Linked DNA regions of Geomonas sp. RF6. The protein of the gene in region 1 binds, or shares a complex with, the protein of each later gene. Links are inferred from orthologs where the notes say so. Each region holds a gene or a part of one and is shown on either strand. Other genes may lie near its edges.

Evidence for each region.
Region 2: the proteins of LPW11_RS22060 (region 1) and LPW11_RS11580 are in contact, whole or in part, in a solved structure (PDB 5NJ9), measured with the Escherichia coli proteins. The link is inferred for Geomonas sp. RF6 from one-to-one orthologs.

What each region holds. Positions count from the first base shown.
Region 1 is NZ_CP087999.1:5,181,905-5,196,343, reverse strand. What follows is about bases 3,944-6,926. They hold LPW11_RS22060 (TldD/PmbA family protein), read left to right. Parts: upstream 3,944-4,751; coding sequence 4,752-6,101; downstream 6,102-6,926. Other genes in these bases: LPW11_RS22055 (ABC transporter ATP-binding protein), read right to left, coding at 6,567-6,926; LPW11_RS22065 (N-acetyltransferase), read left to right, coding at 4,232-4,684; recN (DNA repair protein RecN), read left to right, coding at 3,944-4,242. In the rest of the region: LPW11_RS22080 (glycogen/starch/alpha-glucan phosphorylase), read right to left, coding at 1-1,504; LPW11_RS22075 (NAD(+)/NADH kinase), read left to right, coding at 1,648-2,511; more of recN, read left to right, coding at 2,575-3,943; more of LPW11_RS22055, read right to left, coding at 6,927-7,553; LPW11_RS22050 (ABC transporter ATP-binding protein), read right to left, coding at 7,550-8,512; LPW11_RS22045 (HD-GYP domain-containing protein), read right to left, coding at 8,609-10,702; LPW11_RS22040 (SpoIID/LytB domain-containing protein), read left to right, coding at 11,029-12,144; tRNA preQ1(34) S-adenosylmethionine ribosyltransferase-isomerase QueA, read left to right, coding at 12,213-13,229; tRNA guanosine(34) transglycosylase Tgt, read left to right, coding at 13,384-14,439.
Region 2 is NZ_CP087999.1:2,675,246-2,689,567, forward strand. Bases 11,457-14,322 are described here. They hold LPW11_RS11580 (TldD/PmbA family protein), read right to left. Parts: upstream 13,648-14,322; coding sequence 12,265-13,647; downstream 11,457-12,264. Other genes in these bases: LPW11_RS11570 (TerC family protein), read right to left, coding at 11,457-11,695; LPW11_RS11575 (NUDIX domain-containing protein), read right to left, coding at 11,770-12,234; LPW11_RS11585 (DUF4911 domain-containing protein), read right to left, coding at 13,647-13,871; LPW11_RS11590 (COG1470 family protein), read left to right, coding at 14,049-14,322. Also shown: LPW11_RS11515 (FG-GAP repeat domain-containing protein), read left to right, coding at 1-503; LPW11_RS11520 (methyl-accepting chemotaxis protein), read left to right, coding at 968-2,677; LPW11_RS11525 (Crp/Fnr family transcriptional regulator), read left to right, coding at 2,711-3,349; LPW11_RS11530 (hypothetical protein), read left to right, coding at 3,732-4,643; LPW11_RS11535 (NADH-quinone oxidoreductase subunit C), read left to right, coding at 4,640-5,173; LPW11_RS11540 (hydrogenase large subunit), read left to right, coding at 5,170-6,252; hydrogenase maturation nickel metallochaperone HypA, read left to right, coding at 6,263-6,613; LPW11_RS11550 (4Fe-4S dicluster domain-containing protein), read left to right, coding at 6,690-7,268; cooS (anaerobic carbon-monoxide dehydrogenase catalytic subunit), read left to right, coding at 7,265-9,172; LPW11_RS11560 (ATP-binding protein), read left to right, coding at 9,296-10,147; LPW11_RS11565 (metallophosphoesterase family protein), read right to left, coding at 10,288-10,740; more of LPW11_RS11570, read right to left, coding at 10,754-11,456. UniProt on the Escherichia coli protein: Metalloprotease involved in CcdA degradation. Suppresses the inhibitory activity of the carbon storage regulator (CsrA).

The DNA.
Region 1 (14,439 bases):
CCTTTGTCCAGCCGTCGCCGATGTAGTCGGTAATAAGCTGCGACAGGAGGGGGTTCGCCATCTTCAGCCAGCGCCGCTGGGTGATGCCGTTTGTCTTGTTGTTGAAGCGCTCCGGGTACATCTCGTAGAAGTCCCTGAAGAGGTCGTTTTTCAGGATCTCCGTGTGCAGCTTCGCGACGCCGTTCACCGAGTGGCTCCCCACGATGGCGAGGTGCGCCATCCTGATCTTCCGCTCCCAGTGCTCCTCCACGATCGACATGCGCGCTAGGCGCGCCGGGTCGTCCGGGAAGCGGGAACGGACTTCCTTGATGAAGCGCTCGTTGATCTCGTAGATGATCTGCAGGTGGCGCGGCAGGATCTGCTCGAAGAACCATACCGGCCACTGCTCCAGCGCTTCCGGCAGGATGGTGTGGTTGGTGTAGGCGAAGGTCTTCCTGGTGATCTCCCAGGCATCCTCCCACTCCAGATCCTCGATGTCGAGAAGGACGCGCATGAGCTCCGGGATCGCCAGGGTAGGGTGGGTGTCGTTCAGCTGGATCGCCGCCTTCTCCGGCAGAAGGCTCATATCCTTGTGCTTCTTCTTGAAGCGGTAGATCACGTCGTGGATCGTGGCGGAGGCGAGGAAGTACTCCTGCTTGAAGCGCAGCTCCTTCCCCTCGATGACGTTGTCCGCGGGGTAGAGGACCTTGGAGATCGTCTCCGTCTGCATCTTCTTTTCCACGGCACGGATGTAGTTCCCCTCGTTGAAGAACTTGAGGTCGAACTCGCGGCTCGACTTCGCGCTCCAGAGCCGGAGCGTGTTCACGTTGTGGGTGTCGTATCCGGGAATCGGCGTGTCGTACGCCATGGCCATGACGTCTTCGGTGTCGATCCACTCGCGCACGAGCTTCCCGTTCTTGTTTATGGTGGTGATGACGCGCCCGTAGAACTTTACGGTGTGCAGGTGCTCCTGGCGGTCGAGCTCCCAGGGGTTGCGGTAGCGCAGCCAGTTGTCCGGTATCTCCACCTGGGCGCCGTCGACTATGTTCTGTCGGAAGATCCCGTACTCGTAGCGGATGCCGTAGCCGTAGGCGGGAAAGCCCATGGTGGCGAGGGAGTCGATGAAGCAGGCGGCAAGTCGCCCCAGGCCACCGTTGCCGAGCCCTGCGTCCTGCTCCTGTCCCAGAATCTCGTCGAAATCGTGGCCAAGGGAGGAGAGGGCTTCGCGAAAGTCATCCATGATCCCGAGGTTGATGAGGGCGTTACCCAGGGTGCGCCCCATGAGGAACTCCATGGAGAGATAGTACACCCTCTTGTTGTCGAGGTTATAGTAAGCCTGCTGCGTGTCGAGCCAGCGCTCCACCAGGTGGTCGCGGACCGCGTAGGCGAGGGCGTTAAAGCTGTCGTACTTCGTCGCGGAGTACTTGTCCTTCCCGAGGGTATACTCCAAGTGTTCCAGGAAGGACTTGATGATGACCATCACCTTGTCCAGCTGGTCATTAACGCCGAATTCCTCATCTGTCATGAGTGCACCTTGTGTTGTGAGGGATAGGCCGCGGGGTGAATCTGCGGGCCTTCAGCGGGGAAATGTTTCGAAGACTTTACCATGGACATGATACAGTATCTATGCTAGTAAATCCAAGTTTACATTGCAAGTAAAGGGTCATGATGAAAAAAACAGCCATTTTCGCGAAGGTGCATGACCCCCGCTGTCTCGTTGTCGCCGAGGACCTGATTCGCTGGTTCCGGGCCCGGGAAATCACCCCTCTGGTACAGGAGCATCTCGCGTGCCGGCTCTCCCAGCCGGAGCTCGCGGTGTGCCTCTCCGGTGAGCAGATAGCAGAGGCCGCGGACCTCGTCCTCGTCCTCGGAGGGGACGGCACCCTGATCTCCGCCGCCCGCCACGTCGGGGGGCGCGAGGTGCCGATACTGGGGGTGAACCTCGGCAGCCTGGGGTTTCTGACGGAGATCCCCCTTTCGGAAATGTACCCGGCGCTGGAACGCTGCCTGAGCGGCGACTTCGAGGTCTCCGAGCGGATGATGCTCCAGGTCTCCCTGGAGCGGCAGGGGCGCGAGATAGAGCTGCATCGGGTCCTCAATGACGTGGTCATCAACAAAGGGGCGCTGGCGCGCATCATTGACATGGAGACGGTGGTCGACGGGCAGTACCTCACCACCTTCAAGGCGGACGGGCTGATCGTATCGACCCCCACCGGCTCCACCGGCTACTCACTTTCGGCGAACGGCCCGATCATCCACCCGGACCTCGAGTGCGTCTCCCTGACCCCGATCTGTCCCCATACCCTCACGAACCGCCCCCTGGTAATGTCCGGGGACGTGACGATCGGCATCACCCTCAAGTCGACCCACGAGGACGTCTTTCTCACCCTCGACGGCCAGACCGGGGTGCGCCTCGTCTGCGGCGACCTCCTGCAGATCCGCAAGGCGCAGCAGCGCACGAGGCTGGTGCGCTCCACCAGCAAGGATTACTACGAGGTGCTGCGCACGAAACTCAAATGGGGGGAACGCTAGAGGCGTCCTGCCTTCGCCCCGTTCCTTTCCTTCACCTATCCCAATAAACATCTCGAGAGACTCATGCTACGAGAGCTAAACATCAGAAACCTCGCCATTATCGAGCAGCTCCATGTGGAGTTCCACGGTGGTCTGAACATCCTCACCGGCGAAACCGGTGCCGGCAAGTCGATCATCATCGATGCGGTGAACCTTATCCTCGGCGGCCGCGCGAGCTCCGATCTGATCCGCTCCGGCTCCGACGAGGCGAGCGTGGAGGCGCTCTTTGACCTCTCCGAGCGCCCGGACTTGCTGTCGCGGGTCGCCGAGCTGGGGATCGACTGCGACAGCGAGCTCCTGGTGCGCCGCGTCGTCTCCCGCGGCGGCAAGAACCGCGTCTTCATCGGCGGCGGGCTCGGCACCACCTCCATGCTGTCGGAGCTTTCCCGCGCCCTGATCAACATATCGGGGCAGCACGAGTCGCAGACCCTCATGAAGAGCGACCGGCATCTGCACCTGCTGGACGGTTTCGCCGGGCTCCTGCCGCAGCGGACGGCGTACGCCGCACTTTTCGAGGAATACTGCGCGGTGAAGGGAAAGATCGCGGAGCTTGACGAGGGTGAGCGCGAAGCCGCCCGCCGGCTCGATCTCCTCTCCTTCCAATCGGAGGAGATAGGGGGCGCGAAGCTTTCAGTCGGTGAAGAGGAGGAACTGGAGGCGGAGCGCAGGCTCCTCGTGCACGGCGAGAAGCTCCTCACCTTGACCACCCAGGCCTTCGACGCGCTCTACGGCGGGGACGGAGCGCTCATCGGCGCCCTCTCCCGGATCAGGCAGGGGGTGGCGGAGGCAAACGCTATCGACGCGAAGCTCGCTCCGGCGGCGGAAGCGCTGGAAGGGGCACTCGCCCAGCTGGAGGATGCTTCCCTTACCTTGCGCGATTACGCGGCGGGGGTGGAATCGGACCCGGAGCGCCTCGCGAGTCTGGAGGACCGGCTCGACCTTCTGCACCGCCTCAAGAAGAAATACGGCGACACGGTCGCGGAGATCCTCGCCTACAAGGAAGGGATCGACATTGAGCTGGAGGAGCTCTCGTCGCGGGAGGAGTCGCGCGGGAAGCTCGATGCCCGGCTGGAGGAGCTTGCGACGCTCATCTCCAAAAAAGGGGTGGAGCTCGGGAAGGGGCGCCGCGCCGCCGCACAGAAGCTTAAGAGCGGGATGGAGCGGGAGCTTTCGGATCTCGCCATGCCGCACGCGGTCTTCGAGACAGCCTTCGAGGAGTGCCCGGAGCCGCGCGGCTACGGTCTGGAGCGGGCGGAGTTTCTCTTTTCCCCGAACCCGGGGGAGCCGCCGAAGCCCCTTGCGAAGACCGCGTCGGGGGGGGAGCTCTCCCGCATCCTCCTGGCGCTGAAGCAGCTTCACCCGGAGAGCGAGGTGCCGACTCTCATCTTTGACGAGGTCGATACCGGGATGGGAGGGGCGACCTCGGCGCTCGTCGGTGCGAAGCTGAAGAAGGTTGCAGCAATGCAGCAGGTCCTCGCCATCACCCATCTCCCCCAGGTGGCGGCGCGCGCCGATCAGCACCTGCGGGTGGAGAAAGTGGTGCAGGACGGGCGAACCACAACCGCGGTGACTCCTCTTCTCGGGGAGGAGCGGGTGACTGAAGTGGCCCGGATGCTGGGGGCTGCGCGGGTGACGGAGAAGACACGGGAGCATGCAAGGGAAATGATTGAGGAGGCAGTTCATGGTGCGTAAGGCTAAAATCGAGGACGTGAAGGAAATACAGAAGCTTCTGACACGGTACGCCAGCCGCGGCGAGATGCTGTCGCGCTCCCTCTCCGAGCTTTACGAGGCGCTGCGCGACTTCTACGTCTTCGAGGAAAACGGGCAGATTCTGGGGGTCTCCGCGCTGCACATCGTCTGGGACGACCTCGCCGAAGTGCGCTCCGTCGCCGTGGTGGAGGACGCAGGGAGGCGCGGCATAGGGCGGACCGTCGTCAGCGCCTGCATAGACGAGGCGCGGGAGCTCGGACTGAAGAGGGTTTTTTGCCTCACCTACAAGCCCGACTTCTTCGGGAGGCTCGACTTCCACATCGTGGATAAAAGCCAGCTGCCGCACAAGGTTTGGGGTGACTGCATCAAGTGCGTGAAGTTCCCCGACTGCGATGAAATTGCCATGATTCTGGATCTGCAGTAACAGCACGATTCTTCTGGAGAGCGCCCCGGCGTAATATGGGTGCCGGGACGTAGCAATGAGGTCAATCATGGAAAAGGATCTGGCGCAGCACGCGGACGCGGTGGAAGCCATCTTGAAGGAGCGGCTGCTGGACAACTACGAGATCGTGGTGAGCTCCAGCAGGGATCTTTCGGTGGAGGCGCGCGGCGGGAAGGTGGACGCCTTCAAGTGCGCGGAACCGTGCGGGGTGGCCGTGCGCATCCAGAAGGGGGAGGGGCTCGGCTTCTCCTTCTCCACGAGCCTCGAACCGGAGGCGCTGGCCGGGATGGTGGAAGGTGCGCTCGTGGCGGCCGCCATGCAGACCCCTGACCCCAACTACGGCCTGCCGCTCCCCTCCCCGTGCCAGGAGATTCCGGGACTGTACGATGAGACGCTCGGTGCGGTGCCCGAGGAGGAAAAGGTCGGGCGGGCCCTTGAGCTTGAGCGCCTTGCGCTCGCCTGCGACCCGCGGGTGAAGCGGGTGCGCAAGTGCAGCTACTCTGAGTCGACCTACCGGATGCTGATCCGCAACTCCCTCGGAGTCTCCTGCGGCTACCTGGGGAGCTACGTCGCCTGCAGCGTCTCGGCGGTGGCTGAAGAGGGGGGGGACGCGCAGATAGGGTGGGATTTCGACTTCTCCAACCGCTACGCCGACCTGCAGCTCGAGCTTGTCGCCGGGCGCGCCTGCCGGAAGGCTACGTCGCTTCTCGGCGCGCGCGGCCTCTCCTCCATGCGCTGCCCCGTCGTCTTCGACAACCGGATCGCCACCGATATGCTGGAGCTCCTTTCCGGATCCTTTCTGGGGGAGAACGTGGCGAAGGGGAAATCGCTTCTAGCGGGGAAGAGGGGGGAGCGGGTCCTTTCCCCTCTCATCACCGTGCGGGACAACGGGATCCTTCCCGGCGGAATGGGGACTGCGCCGTGCGACGGCGAGGGTGTGCCGCAGCAGGACACCGTGCTCGTCCACGACGGCGTGCTGGAGGGGTATCTCTTTGACACTTACTGGGGGCGGAAGATGGGGGAGCGCTCCACCGGGAATGCGGTGCGCGGCGGGATCAAGGGCGCGCCGCGCCTTGCTCCGCACAACCTGTACATCGAAAAAGGGACGGCCTCCCTGGAAGACCTCATCGCAGGGGTCGAGCGCGGCGTTCTGGTTACCGAGGTGATGGGGATGCACACGGCCAATCCGATCTCGGGAGATTTCTCTGTCGGAGCGGCAGGTTTTTATCTCGAAGGGGGGAAGGTGGTGCATCCGGTGAAGGGGATCGCCATCGCCGGGAACATCCTGGAGCTCTTTTCCGCTGTGGATCTTGTGGCTGACGACCTGCGCTTTTTCGGCTCCGGCGGCTCGCCGTCACTGCGGGTGGCGGTGCTCGATGTCAGCGGGTCGGAGAAGTAGAGAAACGGAAACCGGATCGTCCGCAGATTACGCAGATTTTCGCAGATTACCATTTCGTAAATTGAACAAATTCCCCGCCCCCGCGGGGTTTTTTTTCTTCTTCACGGAATTCCACAGAAGTTTGCGTGATGTTTTTCACGAAGGTTCATCAGGGGATTCCGGGAGAGCTTGTGTTCTTTTAATCCGCCGCCCCTGTGTGCCTTTAGCAGGGCAGGAGCTCAGGCGTCCCCTCCCTTTCAAGGGGAGGGACAGGGTGGGGATGGGGTAGAGGTTCGCCGCCCCGGACCCCATCCCCCTCCTGTCCTCCCCCTTGAAAGGGGAGGGACGCGCTGCCGACGGCTTGCTCTCATCATCTCCTCACCGGGAGGGGACGCTAGTGGCGCCGCGCCGGAGCAGAGCGCCCCGGAGGGGAGCTGGATGGAAGTGCTCACGGTCTGCGACAGCGTCAAATGGTGGGGCGGGGGATCACTTCTCCTCTTTCCTGTATATCTCCATGCTGAAATGACACGCCGCGCGATGGCCAGGCTCCTTTTCCAGGAGTTCCGGGCGCTCCTTCGTGCATGCCTCCTGCGCGTACGGGCAGCGGGTGTGGAAGGGGCAGCCTGCGGGGGGATCGAGGGGGGAGGGGAGGTCGCCGCGGGTGACGATCTTCCGCTTTCTCTTCTCCGGGTCTACTTCCGGCACCGCGGAGACGAGCGCCTCGGTGTACGGCATGAGGTAGCGCCCGAGCACCTGGTCGCGGCTGCCGCTCTCCACGATCCGCCCGAGATACATGACGGCGACCCGGTCGCTCAGGTGCCGCAGCACGGAGAGATCGTGGGTGATGAAAAGAAGCGACAGCCCGAGCTCCTGCTTCACTTCCTGCAGGAGGTTTATGATCTGCGCCTGGATGGAGATGTCCAGCGCAGAGACCGGCTCGTCGGCGACTATGATCTTCGGTGAGACGGCGAGTGCCCGCGCGATCCCTATCCTCTGGCGCTGCCCTCCGGAAAACTCGTGCGGGAAGCGTCCGAGCTGCTCCTCGGCGAGGCCGACCCGCCTCATGAGATAGGCCACCCGCTCCTGTCTCTCGCGGGCATCCCCCAGCCCATGGATGATCAGCGGCTCCTCCAGGATCTGCGCGACGCGCATGCGCGGGTTCAAGGAGGAAAAGGGGTCCTGGAAGATCATCTGCACGTCCTTCCGGAAGAGTCCCATCCCCTTCTTGTCGAGTTCCGCGAGGGAGCGCCCCTGGTACATCACCTTTCCCGCGGTGGGGGGGGTGAGGCCGGTGAGAAGCCGCGCTACCGTCGACTTGCCGCACCCCGATTCCCCGGCAAGACCCAAGGTTTCCCCCGGATATATCTCCAGGTCGACCCCCGCCACCGCACGCAGCAGGCGCTTCTCGGCAAACGCCCCTGCGCGGACCGGAAATTCCTTTACCAGCTCCTGTGCCTGGATAAGTGGTGTCATGGCGCCTTGAGGCAGCGCACCATATGCCCCCCTCCTGCGTCGTGGGTTTCCGGATCTTCTATGAGGCAGCTGTCGCCGCACAAGGGACACCTCTCCTTGAAGGGGCAGCCGGTGCTTTCCCCCACGAGGTTCGGGAGCCCCCCCTTGATGACCTGAAGGGGCGCCCCCGGCTCCGCCGTCTGCGGCAGGCAGGCAAGGAGCCCGCGGGTGTAGGGATGCAGCGGACGCCGGAAGAGCTCCGCGGTCTCCGCGCTCTCTACGATCCTCCCGGCATACATGATGGCGGTGCGGTGCGCACGCTCCGCCACGATGCCGAGGTCGTGGGTGATGAGGATCAACCCCATCTCCCGCTCTTCCTTCAGCCGGTCCATGAGCTCCAGAATCTGCGCCTGGATCGTCACGTCGAGAGCGGTGGTCGGCTCGTCGGCGATGATGAGCTCCGGCTCGCACGCCAGCGCCATGGCGATCATGACGCGCTGGCGCATGCCGCCGCTCATCTGGTGGGGGTAGTCGCGGTAGCGCTCCGCCGCGGCGGGAATCCCCACCTGGGTAAGTACCCGGACCGCCTGGGCTGCAGCCTCCTTCTTCCCCACCCCCTTGTGCAGACGCACCCCCTCGGCCACCTGCTCGCCGATAGTGAGGACGGGATTTAAAGAGGTCATGGGGTCCTGGAAGATCATGGCGATGCGGTTCCCCCTGATTGCACGCATCTCGTCTTCTTTCAGTGACAGGAGATCAGTTCCCTTGAAGCGGATCGATCCGGAGACGATGCGCCCGGGAGGGGAAACGAGGCGCATGATGGAGGCTGCGGTGACGCTCTTGCCGCACCCCGACTCGCCGACAAGCGCAAGGGTCTCGCCGCTGGAAAGGGTCAGGCTGACGCGGTCTACGGCCTTCAGGGTGCCGCCGGGTAGGGCGAAATGGGTGGAGAGGTCGGATATTTCCAGGAGAGGTTGCACGGATGCCTCGGAGTGCTTCTGTGACTCGGGCGTAGCCCTCTGGGACCGGTTCGGTGCTATAAACGCGCCGCTGGCGCGACGGTAGCGGACAAGCCTTTATAGCACGAATTGCCGGGGTGGGCAATCCCCGCCCCCGGAGAGTGCGTTGTCCGCGTACTGCTGCTTGTGGAAGAAGAGGGGGGTGCGCAGGAGCGTGATGAAGATGCGCACGAGCTCCGGGTCGAACTGGCTGCCGGAGTTGTCGAGGAGCTCCTCTATGGCGTCGTCGAGTTGCAGCGCCTTCCGGTACGGGCGATCCGAGGTCATGGCGTCGAAAGAATCGGCGATGGCGAGGATGCGTGACTCGAGGAGAAGCTCCGTCCCGGGGACGTTGCCCGGGTACCCCATTCCGTCGTAGCGCTCGTGGTGCTGCCCTATGCAGAGGCGGACGTCGTTCAAAAACTCGATCGGCTCGAGGATCTTCATGCCGATCGTCGGGTGTTGCTGCAGCTCCTCTATGTCGGCCGGGGTGAGGCGCGCCTCCTTGTGCAGGAGGGAGAGGTCGATCCCGATCTTTCCGATGTCGTGCAGGATGGCGGCGCGCTCGATAACCTTCAGCCGGGGCTGCGGGAGCTCCAGCTTTTTCGCCAGCGCGAGACTGTAGCGGGTGACGCGCTCGGAGTGGCCGGAGGTGTAGGAGTCGCTCGCCTCGATCGCAGATACAAGCGCCTGGATGGTGTTCAGGTAGGTCTTTTGCTGCTCGTCGTAGAGCTTCGCGTTCTTGATGGCGATGCTCGCCTGGGCGGCGATCGTGGTCAGGAGCTCCAGCTCCTCATAGCTGTAGGTGGAGCTGTTCATCTTGTTCACCACCGTGAGGGTGCCGATGAGCTCTTCCTTCACGATGAGGGGTGCACAGATGAGGGTCCGGCGCTCGAAGCCGAGGGCGCTCATGCGGTCGAACTCGGGGAACTCGTTCATGTCGGTGATGAGGAGCGGTTTCCGGTTCTCGATGACCCAGCCGGAGATGCTGGACGGGCGTAGCGGCCACCAGCTCCCCTCGGAGGTGAATTCCTTGTGCCCGATCATGGTGCACACCTTCAGGAGCCCGTGCTGCGGGTCCCACAGGTTTATGTAGCCGATCTGGGCGTGGAGCGTGTCCATCGTGGTCTGCACGACGAGCTGGAAGAGCTTCTCCACTTCCATGGTGGCGTTGATGGCAAGGCCGAGCCGGTAGAGGGTGGAGAGCTTCGCCACCGCCTTCTCGAGATTGGTGTTCTTGTCCTCCAGTTCCCCGGCGAGGTCGGCGATCTTGTAGTTCGCTTCCTCGATCTCCTCGATCCGCTCCTCGAGGGTGATGTTAAGATTCTCGATTTCCTTTATCTGCTCTTCCAGCCGGGCGTTCATGAGCTGGGTCTCGCGGTGGTAGGAGAGCTTCTCCTGCGCCTTGGTGAGTTCCCGCTCGTGGCTGATGCTCGACTCCATGAGCGCCTTCAGCTTTTCCACCATCCCGTTGAAACTCTCGGAAAGGGTGTGCATCTCGTTGGAGCTCGTGATCGCCGGCTTCTGGCTGAAGTCGCCGTTCTCCACCCGCCTCATGTGGCTGATCAGTTTCCTGATCGGGACGTCGACGTAAAAGACAAGGAAGATGCCGATAGTCGCCAGGATGAGGAAGACGAGGAGGAAGGTCGATACGATCGCCGTGTGACGCTCCCGCTCGATAAAGCCGTTCAGGTAGTCGAGGGAGAGCCCTATTTCGAGGACACCGAGGATCTCTTTCGAGGCGGGGTGACATTTGTGGCAGGCGGGCGCGTTGCTGATCCTGGCGTAGGAGTGGAACGCCTCTTTTCCAGCGATCATGCAGTAGCCGGTTCTCGGCGGGTCGTTCCGGTCCTCCGGTATCTGGCGGCCGACTTCCGAGGGGGTGGCGGAGGCGAGAACCTTCCCCGACTCGTCGAGGATACGCAGCGACTTCACGAACTCGCGCGTCTTGATCCTGCCGAAGATGCTCCGCACCTCATCCGTATGCCCGGAGAGCATGGAGCTCCCTATGCTGCTCTTTATCGTTTCGGTGAGGAGGACGGTGTTTCTGTTTGCTATCTCGTGGAGGAGCTCCTTTTGCTCTCTGAAGTTCACATAAGCAACGGAGGAAATGATGAAGACCAGCAGGCAGGCTACCAGAGTGAGGATCTTTATCTTCAGCGAGTTGAGCATAGTGTCTCGTAATTCATGCGCCATATGGCCAAGGGTCCCTGTGATATACCGTAATTTCACTGTTACTGCAAGCTCATAGAGGAGTGAGGCGTCAGGGCGCACCTCACTCAAATGGCCGAAAGCACGCGCTATCGGTGCCGACGGCGTGGGCTCCGCCACGGACGCCGCAGATCGGGGCGGTGGTCTAATGAGATTTGAAGCAATTGCCCTGCCAAAGGGGCATCGGAAGGCACATGCTTAGAGAGATAAAATTATTGACTTTGCAACGCCTTGTATGATTAATATCGTGGGATTTTTGGCGTCCTGTATCGGCGAGTAACCCCGCAATGAAAGCTCTTCGCAGCATTCTTATAATCCTTCTCATTCTCGTGGCGGGCCACAGTTCCGCGGCGTTGCGTCCGGAGACGATCCGGGTCGCGGTGGTGAAGGGGGTGGAGACGGTAACGCTCGACGGAAACGGCGTCCTCGTCACCGGTCCGAACGGCGAACCGCTCCGTCTCGATCCTCCCATCGAGCTGCGCCGCTCCCGCGACGGCGTCACGGTGAACGGCAGGCCCTTCTCCCGTATCGTCGCGACGGCGGCGGCTCTCGTGCGGGTCAACGGGAAGGGGTACCGCGGCATTGTGGAGATCGGCCCCGGCGAGCGCGGGCTTTTGGTGGTAAACGAGCTTCCTCTCGAGGAGTACCTCATCGGTCTCATCAACTGCGAGATTTCCTCGGCCTGGCCGATGGAGGCGATAAAGGCGCAGGCGGTGATCGCCCGCTCCTACGCGGTGTTCCAGAAGGCCGCCCGCAAGAACGCGCCGTACCAGCTCGAGTCGAGCGTCATGGACCAGGTGTACGACGGCGCGGACCAGGAAGACAGCCGGGCGGCGCGCGGGGTGCAGGAGACCGCCGGCGAGGTCCTGACCTTCAACGGGCGCACCATCCAGGCCTTCTACCACGCCAACTGCTCCGGCCACACGGAGGACTCCCGGGAGGTGTGGGGGCTCTCCCTTCCATATCTGCGCGGCGTCCCCTGCAAGTACTGCCAGGAAGCGAACCCGAGCCGGTGGGAGCAGACCATCCCCCTGAAAAAGGTGGAAGGGGCGCTGAAGTCGGCAGGGTACCCGGTGAGCGGGATCCGCGAGGTCCGGGTGGGGGGGCGCAACGAAAGCGGCCGCGTCCAGGATGTGCAGATCACCTGCAGCCGCGGCAAGGTGAGCGTCCCCGGCGTGGCCTTCAGGAAGGCGATCGGATACGGCGTGGTGAAGAGCACCAACTTTGACTTGCTTATCCTCGGCGACGACGTTATGGTGGCGGGCGCCGGGAGCGGGCACGGGGTGGGACTGTGCCAGTGGGGCTCCAAGCAGCGCGCGCTGGACGGATTCTCCTACCGGGAGATCCTCTCCTACTACTATCCCGGCGTGCAGTTCTCCGCCGCCTACAGCCGCCCGGAGTAAACCCGCAGCACTACTATCTACAGAGAGATCCGGCCCGGCGCCTTGCCGGAGCCGTTCGCAAGGCATAGATGTTTCTTTCCGATTTCGATTACGAGCTCCCCCCCGAGCTGATCGCCCAGCATCCCCCCGAGGTCCGCGGCGCCTCCCGCGTCATGACCCTGGGACGCCGGTGCGGGACGATCGGCGAGTCCGTCATTGGCGACCTTCCGGGGTGCTTCCGTCCCGGCGACCTCCTCGTGCTAAACGATACCCGCGTCATACCCGCGCGGCTCTTCGGGCAGAAGGAGAGCGGCGGCAAGGTGGAGATCTTTCTCGTGCGCCGGCTCCGCGCGCCGGGGGAGGTGTGGGAGTGCCTGATAAAGGCGTCCAAGGCGCCGCAGGGGGGGTGCCGCATCCTCCTTCCAGAGGGGATGGCCGCGGTCGTTCTCGCGAGGGAAGAGGGGCACTGGCAGGTCGAGTTTGACCCCTGCGAAGATTTCACCTCCTGGCTGGAGCGGGTCGGGAAGATGCCCCTCCCACCCTACATAAAGAGGGAGCCGGAAGGGGAGGACCGGGAGAGGTACCAGACGGTCTTTGCCAAAGAGAAGGGGGCGGTCGCGGCGCCGACTGCCGGGCTGCACTTTACCGAGGCGGTTCTCGCAGAGATCGCCGCCCGCGGCGTTCGGCTCGCTCCGCTCACGCTTCACGTGGGGCTCGGGACCTTCATGCCGGTCCGGGTGGAGGCGCTCTCCGAGCACAAGATGCACCGCGAGTCGTACCGCATACCGGAGGAAACGGCTGCCGCGGTGCGGGAGACGAAGGAAAGGGGGGGGCGGGTGATCGCGCTCGGAACGACCGCGCTGAGGGCTCTGGAGCACGCGGCGGTTTCCGGCGAGCTGCACGGTGAGGCGGACATCTTCATCCTCCCCGGATACCGCTTCCGCTCCGTCGACGCGCTTATCACCAATTTCCACCTCCCGAAGTCGACGCTCCTGATGCTCGTGTGCGCCTTCGCGGGGAAGGAGTCGCTACTGAACGCCTACCGCGAGGCGGTGGCGAGGAAGTTCCGCTTTTTCAGCTACGGGGATGCGATGTTCATCTCCTAGTGGGGGCGCCACGGGGGGCGGAAGTGGTGTAGACTCGGCCTCTTGTTCCGGTGCAATATAAATAGATGGCGGGTGCGATCCCCGCCACAGCTTCAAGACCGATAACGTTCAGCCGGGACCGCGAGGGACCGGGCAAGAGATAAGGAAGACCGCCATTACGTTCGAACTGATACAGAATGACCCCGGGTGCGACGCCCGGCTCGGCTCTTTGACAACCTCCCACGGCACCATCGAGACCCCGATCTTCATGCCGGTGGGAACCCAGGCAACCGTGAAGGCGATGACCCCGGAAGAGCTGAAGGAAGTCGGCTCCCAGATCATCCTCGCCAACACCTACCACCTCTACCTGCGCCCCGGCCACGAGCTCGTCGGGCGCCTCGGCGGGCTGCACGGATTCATGAACTGGGACCGCCCGATCCTCACCGACAGCGGCGGCTTCCAGGTCTTCAGCCTCGGTGAACTGCGCAAGATCTCCGAGGAGGGGGTGCGCTTCCGCTCCCACATCGACGGCTCCAGCCACTTCATCTCCCCCGAATCCTCCATCGCCATCCAGAGGTCGCTCGGTTCCGACATCATCATGTGCTTCGACGAGTGCCCGCCGTACCCCGCCGACTACTCCTACGTGAAGCGCTCCATGGAACTCACCACCCGCTGGGCGAGGCGCTGCAAGGACGCCCCCCGCGACGAGCACCAGGCGCTCTTCGGGATCGTGCAGGGTGGGATGCACCCGGAACTGCGCCGCGAGAGCGCCCTTTCCCTCATGGAGATCGGATTCGACGGCTACGCCCTCGGCGGCCTCTCGGTGGGGGAGGAAAAGGGGACGATGCACAGCATGCTGCAGGCGTGCAAGGATTTCCTCCCCACCGACTCCCCGCGCTACGTCATGGGGATAGGCGCGCCGGAGGACCTCATCGAGGCGGTCTATGCCGGGTACGACATGTTCGACTGCGTCATGCCGACGAGAAACGCCAGAAACGGCGCCCTCTTCACCTCGGCCGGCCGGATAAACATAAAGGCGGGCGCCTATGCGGAGGACAACACGCCGCTCGATCCGGAGTGCGACTGCTACGTCTGCCGCAACTACAGCAGGGCCTATCTCAGGCACCTGTACCGCAGCAAGGAGATCCTCGCCTCGCGGCTCAACACCTGGCACAACCTGCACTACTACCTGAACCTCATGAATGGGGCCCGCAAGGCGATCGGTGAGGGG
Region 2 (14,322 bases), 2.5 Mb from region 1 along the record:
CTGCCTCCTTTGTCGCAGGGGTGGAACCAAACGGCATAGCGGTGGCGGACATGGACCTTGACGGGCTCGACGACATCGTCGTGGCGAACATAGGATCTCCCGCCGACGGGTCAAACTCCACCGTCTCGGTTCTCCTGCAGGACCCCGACGTTGTCGGCAATTTCCTTGCCGCGCGCAACATTGCAGCGCCGGGGGGCACCAGAAACGTCGCGCTGGGGGATCTGAACGGCGACACCTTCCCCGACATAGCCGCCGCCTCCACCGTCATCTTGTCGACCAATGCCGGGACCGTCTCCGTCTTCCTGCAAAACGGCGCAGCACCGGGAAATTTCTTCTTCTCCGCGAGCTACCCGGACGGTTTCACCCCCGAGTACGTGGCGCTCGGTGATTTCAACCGGGATCTGCGGCTGGACATCGCCATCCAGGACGGCCCGAGCATCCTTTTCCAGGACCCCAGCCGCCCCGGCGTCTTCCTCCCCGAGGTGCTGGTGGGGCCGCAGTAAATCTTCAGTCGAGGCGATCGACCCCCCTCCCGTCACGGGAGGGGGCGACTTCACCGTATGCACGCATCTCCATGTAGGCCGGGATAAGCCGCAGGCGTTCCCGGCATCTCGGCGTCCCCTGAGTCGCACCTCATAAACGTGCACCTCGAAAACGCTACCGCTATTCCCCCCGTCGCCGGTGTCGCGCTCCCTCCACTATCACCCGGCAGCGCCCGCTACAGCGCCCCCCGACCGAAGACTCCACCCCGCCGGGTCGCGCCCCTCCTTCACTCCTTCCGCTGCACCCTTTTTCTCCGCCTTTCACAATGATTTTATTGACTTTTGCCCCTTCTTTTATCTATTGTGCATACACCTAAAGATCCCGGTACCGTCTGCAATTGTCCCTTTCGCTTCGGTGACCATTGCAACAGATCAACGCGGATCTTTCGGCAGGACGGCAGCAGATTTCTCAGGAGAGAGGTTTAATGCGCAAAGTTACCACCATCCGTCAGAAGATCACCGCCACCATCATTTCCCTCGGCGGTTTCAGTATCGTCCTCCTCGGTGTTCTCGCCTTCATCTGGAAAAGCAGCGGCCTGGAACGCTGGCGCACCCTCAGTGCCGACATCCTGATCCTCTCCGTCATGCTCACCGCCGCCATCGGTTTCCTCTACCTCTCCCTGCGCAAAAGAATCCTGCTCCTGGAGTCGCTGAGGGAACACATCGCCGGCGTCACCTCCACCTGGGACCTCAGCCGTCGACTGGAGATAGACACAAACGACGAGATAGGGGAGCTGGCGCGGGAATTCAACGTCATGACGGAGAAGCTCGCCGCCATGGTCGGAAAGATCAACGCCTCCAGCCAGGAGCTGAGCGGGGTCTGCTCCACCATCCAGGGGGTCTCCGGACAGGTAGCCGGGGCCGCCGAACGGCAGGCCGGTGCCGTCACCGAGACCTCCACCGCCATCGGCCAGATCAGGGAATCGATCGAAGAGGTCACCCGCGGCGTCGACGGGCTCTCCCAGTCCGCGGCGGAAAGCACCTCCTCGATCCTCGAGCTCGCCGCCAGCGTGGAGGAAGTGGCGCTGAACGCGGAGAGCCTCGCCCAGTCGGTGGAGGAGGTGAGCTCTTCCGTCGGCGAGATGACCGCCTCCATCAAGCAGGTGAAAGACAGCGCCTCCAGCCTCATGGACACCGCCAACGTGACCTCCTCCTCCATCATGGAGATGGACAGCTCCATCAAGCAGGTGGAAAGAAACGCCCGCGAGACGGCCGCCATCTCCGAGGCGGTGCGCGGCGACGCGGAAATGGGGAAAGAGGCGGTCGACGCGGCAATCGCCGGTATGCAGGCGATCAAGAGCGCCTCCCACATCACCGCTGAGGTCATCAGCAACCTTTCCCAGCGCACCGGCGACATCGGCGCGATGCTCTCCGTCATCGATGACGTGGCGGGGCAGACGAACCTTCTCGCCCTCAACGCGGCGATCATCGCGGCGCAGGCCGGCGAGCACGGCAAGGGATTCGCGGTCGTCGCCGACGAGATAAAGCAGCTCGCCGAGCGCACCAGCCGCTCCACCAGGGAGATCGCCGAGGTCATCAAGGGGGTTCAGGAGGAGACGCGCCGCGCGGTGCAGGCGATAGGGCAGGCGGAGCGCAGCATCAACGAAGGGGAGTCGCTCTCGCAGAAATCGGGGGAGGCGCTGGTAAAGATCGTCTCCGGCGTGCAGATGGCGACGGCCCAGGTGGAAAGCATCGCACGGGCTACCATGGAGCAGGCGAAGGGGAGCCAGATGATTCGCGAGGCGATGGCGCAGGTCGCGGAGATGGTGCGGCAGATAGCGTCGGCCACCAGCGAGCAGGGGAAGGGGAGCGCCTTCATCATGGCCGAGGTGGAGAAGATGAATACCCTCACGATGCAGCTGAAGAATTCGACGCGGGAGCAGAGTCACACCGGCCACTTCATCGCCAAATCGACCGAGAACATCACCGAGATGATTCAGGCGATCAAGCAGGCGTGCGACGAGCAGAGCCGCGGCAGCGACATGATTCTCCCCGCGGTGGAGAACATCACCACCGCCACGGAAAGCAACCTGGACGGCGTCATCGTCCTCGTGGACAGCCTGGGGAACCTCGCCGGCCAGATCGACATGCTGCGTGAGGAGATCGGCCGCTTCAGCATCGCCTCGGCCCGCTAAGGGCGTAGCGCAGCACCAGGCAAAGGGAAGCTCATGCACGGAAAGATGCACCAGTCGCCGGACCTCGCCGAGTTCACCAAGGAGTTCAAGCCGAGGCGCCTCCCCCGCAAGACGATCATCTTCTCTCCCACCGACGAAATAGACGTCGTCTTCATGGTGAAGAAGGGGCGGCTGCGGGTGTACCTCGCCTTTGAGGACAAGGAATTCACCCTCGCCTTCCTGGAGCCCGGCGATTTCTTCAGCACGCACACGCGGGCTTTTGTGCAGTCGCTGGAGGATACCGAGATCCTCGAGGTGAGCACTGCGCGCTTCCAGCAGAAAGCCACAGAAATTCCCGCCATTTCCCTCGGGATGATGAGGATTCTCGGATCCCTCTTCCGCAGTTCCATCTCCATCATAGAGGGGCTCGCCTTCAAGGACGTGCACCTGCGTCTGGTGGACTTCCTGGTGGAGTCCGCCGTGCAGCGCGGCCAGGCGGTCGAGGGTGGGATCCTGGTGGAACTCGGCCTCTCCACCGAAGACATCGCGCTTCTCGTCGGATCGACGAGGCAGACGATCTCCACCTTCCTGAACGGACTCATCAAGCGCGGCATCATCGAAAAGAAGGACCGTCGCACCCTCATCATCCGCGACCTCGAGGCGCTGAGGACGTGGAAGGATTCCGAGAAGTAGCAAAAGGACGCTCGCAAAGGCTCATCCGAGAGTTCCGGGGAAGCCGTAACATGTTCCAATGAAGGGCCGCAGGGGGCCTCGCGTCCCCCCCTTCGCAAAGGGGGGAACGTTAGTTCTCCTGCAGTGCTTCGTGGCAATGTACCCACGCTCCCCCAGGCTGCTTTTTTCTCTATCGGAAAAGATTCCTCTCCCCGCTTCCGCTCCCGGGACCAATGGCGAAAACCAGCTTGTCCTGTTTTAATGTAAACACTAAGTCACCGTCTTTTTTGCGAAACTGTCGGTGACCTGACAGATCTTCCCTCCTCTTTTCTCCTATAGTCGTCCTGCATCCCACACCCCACACTACGCTGCTTCACGCAATTAGTTGCACATTGGAGTCTCCATGACAGCGGAGCGACAGGAAGCAAACCACCCTCTGAGGCTGCTGCGCATAAACGCAGGCTCGTGCAACGGCTGTGACGTCGAACTCACCGCCACCGCCTGCCTCTCCCGTTTTTCCTTCGAACGCGCAGGCTTCGTCCTCACCGAAGATCCCGCCGAGGCCCAGATCGTCCTCATTACCGGTCCGCTGACTGTCCGGGTGAAGGAACAGGTTCTTCAGCTTTATGCCGAGGTCCCGGAGCCGCACGTCACCGTCGCCGTCGGCGTCTGCCCCGCTTCAGGGGGCGTCTTCCGCGACAGCTACGCGATCGCGGGCCCCGTCGAGCGCTACCTCCCCGTCGAGGTCAATGTGCCGGGCTGCCCTCCGCGCCCCCAGGCGATCATGGAGGGGATGCAGGGAGCGGCCGCGCTCTGGCGCCAGAAAACAGGTCTCCCCTCCTTCTCCCCCGCTGCCGCCGAGGACGCCCCCGCAGCGCCTGCGCCGGAGGGGCCCGGCGTCGCCGTTCGCGGCAAGCTCTCCTACGACCCAGCCGCCTGTGCCGCGTGCCGCATGTGCGAGCACGTCTGCGCCGGAGGGGCGATCACCTTCACCGAGGACGGCGACGGCGTGCACTTTTCCCTGCAGCACAATGCCTGCGCCTTTTGCGGCTTGTGCACGCACTACTGCAAGACCGGCGCGCTGAAGCAGACCGGAAACTGGCACACGGCGCACTCCCGGGAGGAGAAGGCGGATTTCGTGGAGAGCGCCTCCATCCCGTACCGCCCCTGCGCGGTTTGCGGTGAGCCGATCCTCCCGGTGCCGACTGACCTGATCCGGCTCGCCTTCCGCGGCGTGAACCGGGACCTGGTCCGCCTGCAGAACCTCTGCCCCGAGTGCCGACAGGCGGAGACGCTTCTAGGAGTCAGACGATGAACGAATTTCAGGAAAAGGTAGCGGCGCGGCTTCGGTCGAGCGCCGGCAAGGAGGTGGAGATTTCCTGGCGCGCCTCCGGCAAAGGAGTGCAGACCGGCTGGTGCACGGTCGCCGCCGCAGATCTCTTCCCCGTCGCTCAGGGGGTGCAGGAGCTCGACGGCAGGCTCTCCGCAATCACCGGGTATCTCTGCGCGGGAAAAGCTGACGAGGGTGCCCGCCAACTCGCCTACCACTTCGACCTCGACGGCGCCACCCTCACCGTCACTGTCCCCCTGCCGCTGCACGGTGCCACCGTTCCATCCCTCACCCCGATCTTTCGCAGCGCCGACTGGAACGAGCGGGAGCTCATGGAGCTCTACGAGGTCGAGGTCGCAGGTCACCCCGACCCGCGCCGCCTCTTTTTGGACGAGTCGCTGGAGCCTGCCGCGCTGGAGCGGCTGATCCCCTACTCCTCCTTTATCAATGCGGCGAGCCCGAAGACCCTCTTTGAGAAGGTCCTCCTCGATCAGGGAAAGGAGGGGGCACGATGACGGCTTCCATCATTACCCTCGACTCCCGCCAGCTCCAGCTCGAAGAGCCGATGTACTTCAACCTCGAGATGGACGGTGACAGGGTCGCCACGGTGGACGTGGTGGCGGGGCAGAGCCACCGCGGACTGGAGACGCTCGTCCTCAAGCGCAACTTCTACCAGAACATCACGCTCCTTGAGCGCCTCTGCTCGCTCTGCTCCAACAGCCACCCCTCCACCTTCTGCATGGCCCTGGAGGAGATCGCGGGTATCGCGATCCCCGAGCGAGCGGAGTACCTGCGCGTCATCGCCGACGAGATCAAGCGGATCGCCTCGCACCTCTTCAACTGCGCACTCCTTGCCCACATCGCGGGGCGCGACGCCCTCTTCAAGGAGATCATGGAGCTGCGCGAGATCATGCAGGACACCAAGGAGGCGATCTACGGCAACCGCATGGACCTCGCGGCGAACTGCCTCGGCGGCGTGCGCTACGATCCCTCCCCCGAAGCCCTCTCCTACCTGAAGGGGCAGATGGAAAAGATGAAGCAGCCGCTGGAAACGCTTCTCTCCCTCTTCGGCTCGGACGCCGGGCTGCGCGCCCGGATGGAAGGGGTGGGGGTCCTCTCCCCGGAGCAGGCGAAGGCGTGCGGCGTGGTGGGGCCGGTGGCGCGCGCCTGCGGCATCGGGTACGACACGCGGCGCAAGAGCCCCTACTTCGCCTACCCCGATCTCCCCTTCGAGGTCGTTGTGGAGGAGGGGGGGGATGTGCGGGCCCGGGCCCTGGTGAGGCTGCGGGAAGCGCGGGAGTCGGTGGGGATCATCGAGCGGTGCGTGGAGAGGATGCCGGGCGGCCCGGTAGCGCCGGAGGTTCTGCCGGAGGTCCCGGCAGGGGAGGCGATCGCGAAATCGGAGGCGCCGCGCGGGGAGCTTCTGTACTACCTCGTGACGGACGGCTCCCAGCTCCCGGTGCGCCTGAAGTGGCGGGTGCCGAGCTTCATGAACTGGGATGCCCTCGGTTTCATGCTCAGGGGGGAGCGGCTCGCCGATATCCCTCTCATCGTTAACAGCATCGATCCGTGCATCTCCTGCACGGACCGCTGACGGAGGGCGCATGCACGAGATGTCGCTGGTGGCAAGCCTGATGGAGCTGATCGAAGACACCGTGCAACGCCACGACGTACAGCGCGTGGGACGGGTCTTTCTGAAGGCGGGGAGAATGGCCGCGGTGGAGCCGATGACGCTGCGCGCCTGCTTCGAGGCGCTCTCGGAGGGGACGGCGGCACAGGGGGCGGATCTCGTCATCGAAGAGGTGCCGGTGAGTTGCTCCTGCCGGGAGTGCACGAAGATCTACCGGGTGGAGAGGTACGACTTCCGCTGCCCGGTGTGCGGCAGCGGCGATACGGAGCTCCTGACCGGAAGGGAGCTGAGGCTTGACAGGCTGGAAGCTCTCTCGGCAGCGTGAGCGCCGATGGCACCGCGGGCGAGTCATCCGGAGCGGAGACAGAAAAGGGAGCAGTGAAATTGCAAAGGAGAGGTCAATGAACCAGAAAATTCAGCAGCGGGAAAATGCCATCGTTTTCTGCGATGCGGAGAAGTGCCTCGGATGCCACAGCTGTGAGCTGGCATGCGCGGTCGCCCACGGTGGCAAGGATCTGCACACCTCGGCGCTCTTGGGGATGACGCTGCGCCCCCGCACGAAGGTCGTCGCAGTCGCCGACATCATGATGCCGGTACAGTGCCGGCAATGCGAGGACGCGCCGTGCGCCTTCGCCTGCCCCAGCGGGTCGATCCGGCAGGAAGAAGGGCTGGTCACCATCCAGCAGCAGACGTGCATGGGGTGCAAGGCGTGCGTCATGGTCTGTCCCTTCGGCGCCATCAGCGTGAAGGGGAGCGGCGACGGTGGTCCTGCCCGCACCCGCACCAACCGCGGTGTCGCCCACAAATGTGACCTGTGCGCCGGCACCGGCAGGGAAACCCCCGCCTGCGTGGAGGGGTGCCCCAGGAAGGCGCTCAGCCTCATCGATCTCGAGGAATACCGCCAGACACTGCGCGAGGCCAGGGTGGCGGAGCTCGCTCAATCTCATAAATACCTCAAGAAAAGGAAGGAAACGCTATGAGCCTCAACAAATCGACCGATCCGTCCGCAGCCGAGCTTCTCCCCCTGGCGAAAAAACAGGGGATCGAAACGGTGTGGGACCGCTACAAGGCGATGCAGCCGCAATGCGGCTACGGCCAGCTTGGCGTCTGCTGCCGCATCTGCTGGAAAGGCCCCTGCAGGGTCGACCCCTTCGGCGACGGCCCGCAGCGCGGGATCTGCGGCGCCGATGCCGACACCATCGTGGCGCGCAACGTGATCCGCATGATCGCCGCCGGTGCCGCGGGACACTCGGAGCACGGCCGGCACATAACGATCGCCCTCCTCGGAGTCGCCGAGGGTAAGCTCCCCGCCTACCAGATCCGCGACGAGGCGAAGCTGCGCTCCATCGCTGCGAAGCTGAAGATCGAGACGGAAGGGAAGGAGATAGCCGAGATCGCGAAGGAAATCGCGCTCGTGACCCTCTTTGACTTCCAGAACCAGGACCACGACCAGTGCCTTACCTGGCTCTCCTCCACCCTCACGGAAAAGCGCCTGGAAAAACTCGGCGCGCTGCACGTACTGCCGCACAACATCGACGCTACCATCACCAACATCATGGGACGGACCCTGGTCGGCTGCGATGCGGATCCGGCAAACCTGATCCTCGGGGGGGTGAAAGGGGCGCTCGCCGACTACGATGGCATGTGCCTCGCCACCGAGCTCTCCGACGCCCTTTTCGGGACGCCGCAGCCGGTGGTCACCACAGCGAACCTCGGCGTGCTCCGTGAGGACGCGGTGAACATCGCGGTGCACGGCCACAACCCGCTCCTGAGCGAAGTCGTCTGTGACGTCGCCGCCCTCATGAACGACGAGGCGATCAAGGCGGGGGCCCCGGGGGGGATCAACATCGTGGGGATCTGCTGCACCGGAAACGAGGTGATGGTGCGCCACGGCGTCCCGCTGGCCGCCAACTACCTCTCCCAGGAGCTTGCGCTGGTGACCGGCGCGGTCGATGCCATGGTCGTAGACGTGCAGTGCATCATGCCGTCGGTGGCGGGAATTGCCTCCTGCTTCCACACCCAGGTCATCACCACGCTGGATGAGAACAAGATGCCGGGCGCGACGCACATTCCGCTGCGCACCGAGACCGCGACGGAGAGCGCCCGGCAGATCGTGGACACGGCGATCCAGGCGTTCAAGCGGCGCAACCCGGCAAGGGTGCACATTCCGGACACGAAGACAACCGCCGTTGCCGGCTTCAGCACGGAGGCGATTGTCGGTGCGCTGAGCCTTGTCAACGCGGAGGACCCGCTGAAGCCCCTCATCGACAACATCGTGAACGGCAACATCCAGGGGGTCGCCCTCTTCGCAGGTTGCAACAACCCGCAGGTGCCGCAGGACAGCGCCTTCGTCACCATCGCGAAGAAGCTCGCGGCGAACAACGTCCTTCTCCTCGCCACCGGGTGCGGCGCGGGGGCGCTTGCCAAGCACGGCCTGATGAACCAGGAGGCGACGGAGAAGTTTGCCGGTGAAGGGCTGAAAGCGGTCCTTACCGCCGTCGGCAACGCCGCCGGCCTGAACGGCCCTCTGCCGCTGGTGCTGCACATGGGCTCCTGCGTAGACAACAGCCGTGCGGTCGAGGTTGCGGTCGCCGTCGCCAACAAGCTGGGGGTCGATCTCGACGCCCTGCCGCTGGTGGCATCCGCCTCCGAGGCGATGAGCGAGAAGGCAGTGGCGATCGGCACCTGGAGCGTGGCGCTCGGCATCCCGACTCACCTCGGGACCATGCCGCAGGTAACCGGCTCCCCGGTGGTAACCGAGCTCCTCACCGCGACCGCGAAGGATCTTTTCGGCGGGTACTTCCTCGTCGAGCTCGATCCGGAGGCAGCCGCCGACAAGCTGCTGCAGGTGATCCAGGGGCGGCGCAAGGCGCTGGGGATCTAGGAACAGGATTTAGGAAACACCCTGAAGGACGCAGGAATCAGCAACAACCGGCCTCACGTTCCCTCCCCTTCAAGGGGAGGGACAGGGTGGGGATGGGGGCAATCCCCAGGGAGAACAAGCACGATGTGTCAAGGGCACGATCACGATCATGAGCACCATCATCACCATCACCACGAGGAGAGCTGCAGCTCCTCCGGGAAAGGGGTAAAGATAGCGATCACCGGGAAGGGCGGGGTGGGGAAAACGACGCTTGCGGCGCTTTTGGCGCGCTCCTTTGCCGATCACGGCGGGCGGGTGCTGGCGGTGGACGCCGATCCCGACGCCAATCTCGCCACTGCGCTCGGGATCTCCGCAGCCGCTCTTACCGAGGTGCAGCCGATCTCGCGGATGAAGGATCTCGCGAAGGAGCGCACCGGCGCCCAGGAAGGGTACGGGTCCTTTTTCAAGCTGAACCCGCAGGTGAACGATCTCCCCGACACCTTCAGCGTCGAGCACGACGGAGTCCGCCTCTTGCAGATGGGGACGGTGGAGCAGGGGGGGACGGGGTGCGTCTGCCCGGAACACACCCTGGTGAAGCGGTTGATGAAGCATCTTCTTCTGGAGCGTGACGACGTCGTCATCATGGACATGGAGGCGGGTATCGAGCATCTCGGGCGTGGAACGGCCGAGTCGGTGGACGGCGTCATCGTCGTAGTCGAACCTGGGCAGCGCAGCGTACAGACCGCTCAGCAGATCACCCGCCTTGCCTCCGACATCGGGATCAGGAAAGTGTTCGTGGTGGGGAGCAAGGTCCAGAACGAGAAGGACAGGGAGTTTATAGAGGCGGCGCTCCCGGAGCACGAGCTGCTGGGCTTCATCTCCTACAGTGACGAGATAAAGCGCGCCGACATGGGTGAAGGGAGCGTCTCCGGGCAGAGCGCCCGCGAGGCGTGCGCCATACGCGAGAGGCTGATGGCACAGGTGGTTGCGGGGTGAGTCGGACAGGTCGGACCGCAAGATCCCCCTCCCTTGACGGGAGGGGGACAGGGGGTGGGTGAAGCTGCCATCTGCTGAAATGGTGGCGCCTTCCCCCCCACCCTGTCCCTCCCCCGCAAGGGGGGAGGGGACGTGCGAGCCTACTCCTCGATCCGCACAATCTCCGCGTCGACCTTTCCGTCGACCACCTCCACCCGCGCGACGGTGACGGGGAGGTGGAACCTTCGGGGGCCGGCGCTGCCGGGGTTCAGGTAGAGCACCCCCTCCTTCCTGGTGACAGCCGCCTTGTGGGAGTGCCCGCTGATGACGCACCGGACCCCCTCCGGCAGCGCCTCCAGATCGTGCACGTTGTGTATCACCAGGAAGCGTGCTCCTCCCGCCTCAAACTCCTCTACATCCTTCAGTTTCTCCGACCAGGCTCCCTTGTCGCAGTTACCCCGTATGGCCACAAGTGGCGCCATTTCCCGCAGCGCCTCCAGCACGGCCTGGGAACAGACGTCCCCTCCGTGCACGATGAGGTCGCTGCCGCGCAACGCCTCCAGCGCGGCGGGGCGCATCACCTTGTGCGTGTCGGATATCACCCCGATCTTCATGGCTCCTCCCTTCTCACTTCCCCTTCGGGGCGTGCCCGTGCTTGCCATGCATCTTGTCCGCCACGAGTGACACAACGATCGAAAGAACGAGCGTCCCGATGATCACGCCGAGGGAGACGTGCAGCGCGATGGGGTACAGGTCGCTCACGATCATCTTCACCCCGACAAAAGCGAGGATGAAGGAGACCCCGAGCTTCAGGTACCTGAACATGTCCACCACATGGGCGAGGAGGTAGTACAGGGAGCGCAGTCCCATGATGGCGAAGACGTTGGAGCTGTACACGATGAAGGGATCTCGTGTGACCGCAAGGACCGCCGGGATCGAATCGACCGCGAAGATGACGTCGCTCGACTCGACCACCAGAAGTGTCAGGAATAGAGGGGTTACCGCGGTGACTCCATTTCTTCGGACGAAGAAGCGGTCGCCATGCTGCCTCTTCGTCACCGGGAAGCGGGTGCGCACCAGTCGCACGAGGAGATTTTTCTCCGGCTCAATCTCGTCGTCTCCGCCGAAGCACATCTTGATCCCCGTCACCACAAGGATCCCGCCGAAAAGGTAGACCATCCAGTGAAACTTCTCCATGAGCCCGATCCCCATGACGATGAAGACCGCCCTCATCACGAGAGCGCCGAGGATGCCCCACTTGAGGATCTTCGGCTGGTGGGCGCGGCTTACCTTGAAGTAGGAGAAGATCATGATGAAGACAAAGAGGTTGTCTACGGAGAGAGATTCCTCGATGACGTAGCCGGTGAAAAACTCCAGCGCCTTCACCTTGCCGAGGAAATACCAGACGGCGCCGTTGAAGAGAAGGGCCAGGGATACCCAGACGGTGGTCCACAAAAGCGCCTCACGAAACTTTATTTCGTGGCTATGGCGGTTGACCCAGAGATCGATCACAAACATAACGGAAACAACGGCTACAAAAATAATCCACATCAAGCTCTGGGATGACACTAGCGCTCCTTCTTATAAAAAGGACACCGTACGGTGTCTTGATCTGCACGTGAAAGCCTGCTTTCCACCGGCCGCTACGGCGCGTCGAGGAGTGCACACAACTCGTCTATGAAACCTGCCTGCCCCTTGATTATCTTCTCCCGGGCCAACTGAAGCGGAAACCAATCTGCCTTGTCCACCTCGGGAAACTCCGACTGCAGACCCGATTTTGGCGGCCACTCCATGGTAAATGTGTTGCTGTGCGCCTTCGCGGGGTCGCAGTCACCCTCGAACGCCCAGGCGCTGATCGTCTTCCCCCCCGGCTGCTTCAGCGGTGTGAGCTTGCGGTACGGCTCCCGCGGCTGCACACCGGTTTCCTCTTCAAATTCCCGCTTTGCGGCCTGCAGCGACTCTTCCCCCTCGAGGCACTCCCCCTTCGGTATCGTCCACGCTCCGAGATCCTTCCCTCTCCAGAAGGGCCCTCCGGGGTGCACCAGAAAGAGCTCGATACCGGACGCCCCGTACCGGAACATCAGAAGCCCCGCGCTCTTCTTCGCCATGGCGTCTCCTGTGGGGCCGCCTGCTGAGGATCAGGCGGCGCCGCCGACGGTGATCCCGGAGATAAGGAGCGTTGGCTGGGCGTCCGCGACCGGCACCCCTTGCCCGTCCTTGCCGCAGGTTCCTATGCCAAAGCCGAGGTCGCTCCCCACCATGGTGATCGCCTTCAGCACCTCCGGACCGTTCCCCGTAAGGGTCGCCCCGCGCACCGGTTCACCTATGATCCCGTTTTCGATGAGGTACCCTTCGGAGACCTCGAAGACGAAGTTGCCGTTGGTGGTGTTCACCTGGCCCCCCCCCATGCGCCGCACGAAAAGCCCCTGCTGCACCGTTTTCACGATCTCGTCCGGTGCGGAGCTTCCGGGGGCGATGAGGGTGTTGCTCATCCTCACGATCGGCCTCATGCGGTACGACTCTCTCCTCCCGTTCCCGGTGGAGGCGCAGCCGTCCTTCATGGCGGAGAGCCGGTCGTACATGTACCCCTTCAGGATGCCGTTTTCCACGAGGATGGTGCGCTGCCCCGCCGTCCCTTCGCTGTCGAAGAAGAAGGAGCCGCGCGCGTTGGCGATGGTGGCGTCGTCGACGACGGTGACAAGGGGGCTCGCCACCTCTTCTCCGATCCTCCCCGCGTACACGGATGTCCCCGCCTGCACGAGATCCGCTTCCAGTCCGTGCCCGATCGCCTCGTGCACCATCGTCCCCCCCGCCTCGGAGGAGAGGACGACCGGGAAGGTGCCGCCGGGGGACTTGCGGGCGCCCAGCATCATGACGCCGCGTGCCGCCGCCTTCAGCGCCTGCTCCTCAGGGGAGGCGCCATTGAAGAGCTCGAAGCCGCGCAGCGCCCCGAGAGGCTCGTACCCGGTCTGCACGATCTCGCCGTCCTGCGCCACGACCTGCACCGTGAAGAGGGTGGAGGTGGCGTGGTCCTCGCTGAACTCGCCGAGCGAATTGGCGCACTGCGTCCGCACCCGGTTGTCGCGGTACATCGCCATGACCTGCCGCACCCGGCGGTCGTAGCCGCGGGCCGCGCGGTCGGCGCGGGTTACCAGCGCCACCTTCTCCTGGAGGGGGATACCGTCCGGCGCGATCTCCACGGGGAAGCCGGCGCTGACCCTTTTCTCGGTGAGATCGATGGAGCCGCCGAAGGCCCCGCCCCGCACCCCTCTGCTGAGGGTGTCGGCCAGGGCGAGGAGCGCCTCCTCGGTGAGCTGGTTCGTGTAGGCGTACGCGGTGGAGAGGTCGCTGACGACCCTGATGCCGATCCCCCGGTCAGCGGCGGAGAGAACACGCTCCACCTTCCCGTCGTCGCACAGGACCGCGTTGTAGGAGGAGTCCTCGAAGTAGATGTCGGCGAAGTCCCCCCCTGCGGAGAGGGCCCGGCGCAGGATCCGCTCGATGTCGAATCTATCCAGCACTACTGACCTCCCTCGGTCACCTCGCTGACCGCTATCTCCCCGGAAATGGCGCCTATCAGTGCCGCGACGTCCCCGGCAAACGGAACGGGTGTCTCCACCCGCACGATCGCTCCCTTCGGGTCGACCGTGCTCATGGTGCACATCCCCTCGTACCCTTCCAGTATGAACTTCAGATAGACCAGATCCTTCGGTGCGACCCGGTACAACCTGCTGCAGCACTCCATCATATCCTCCCTGACGGCGGCCTCAAGCCGCCCCAGATTTCTTGATACCACTTGGCAGGTGAAAAGACAATTTTTCTTTGACGCGTTGCCTGGAGAGGGCGATCTGATATCTTTTGTGGTATGCCATTAGATATAATTAATAAACTATTTGTCTCTATTTTTCGGAGGGTTGCGCCCGTGACGGCGGCGCTGGCGGGCTTTTGCACCGTCTGTTTCGGAGGCGTCGATGCGGCGCTCGCCGCCTTTCAGCCGGACCTTTCCATTAAAATCGCGACGGAGCCGGACTCCACCTATCTGGACGAGGGAGTGTACGAGCACAACGTCGCCGTCGTCCAGGTAAAGTCCCAGGGAGCGGCACAGGGTGTGGCGGCGCAGTACCGGATAAAGATCAGAAATGCCGGAGATGCGGAGGACACCTTCAGGATCACCGGCGCCGGGAGCAGCAGCGGCT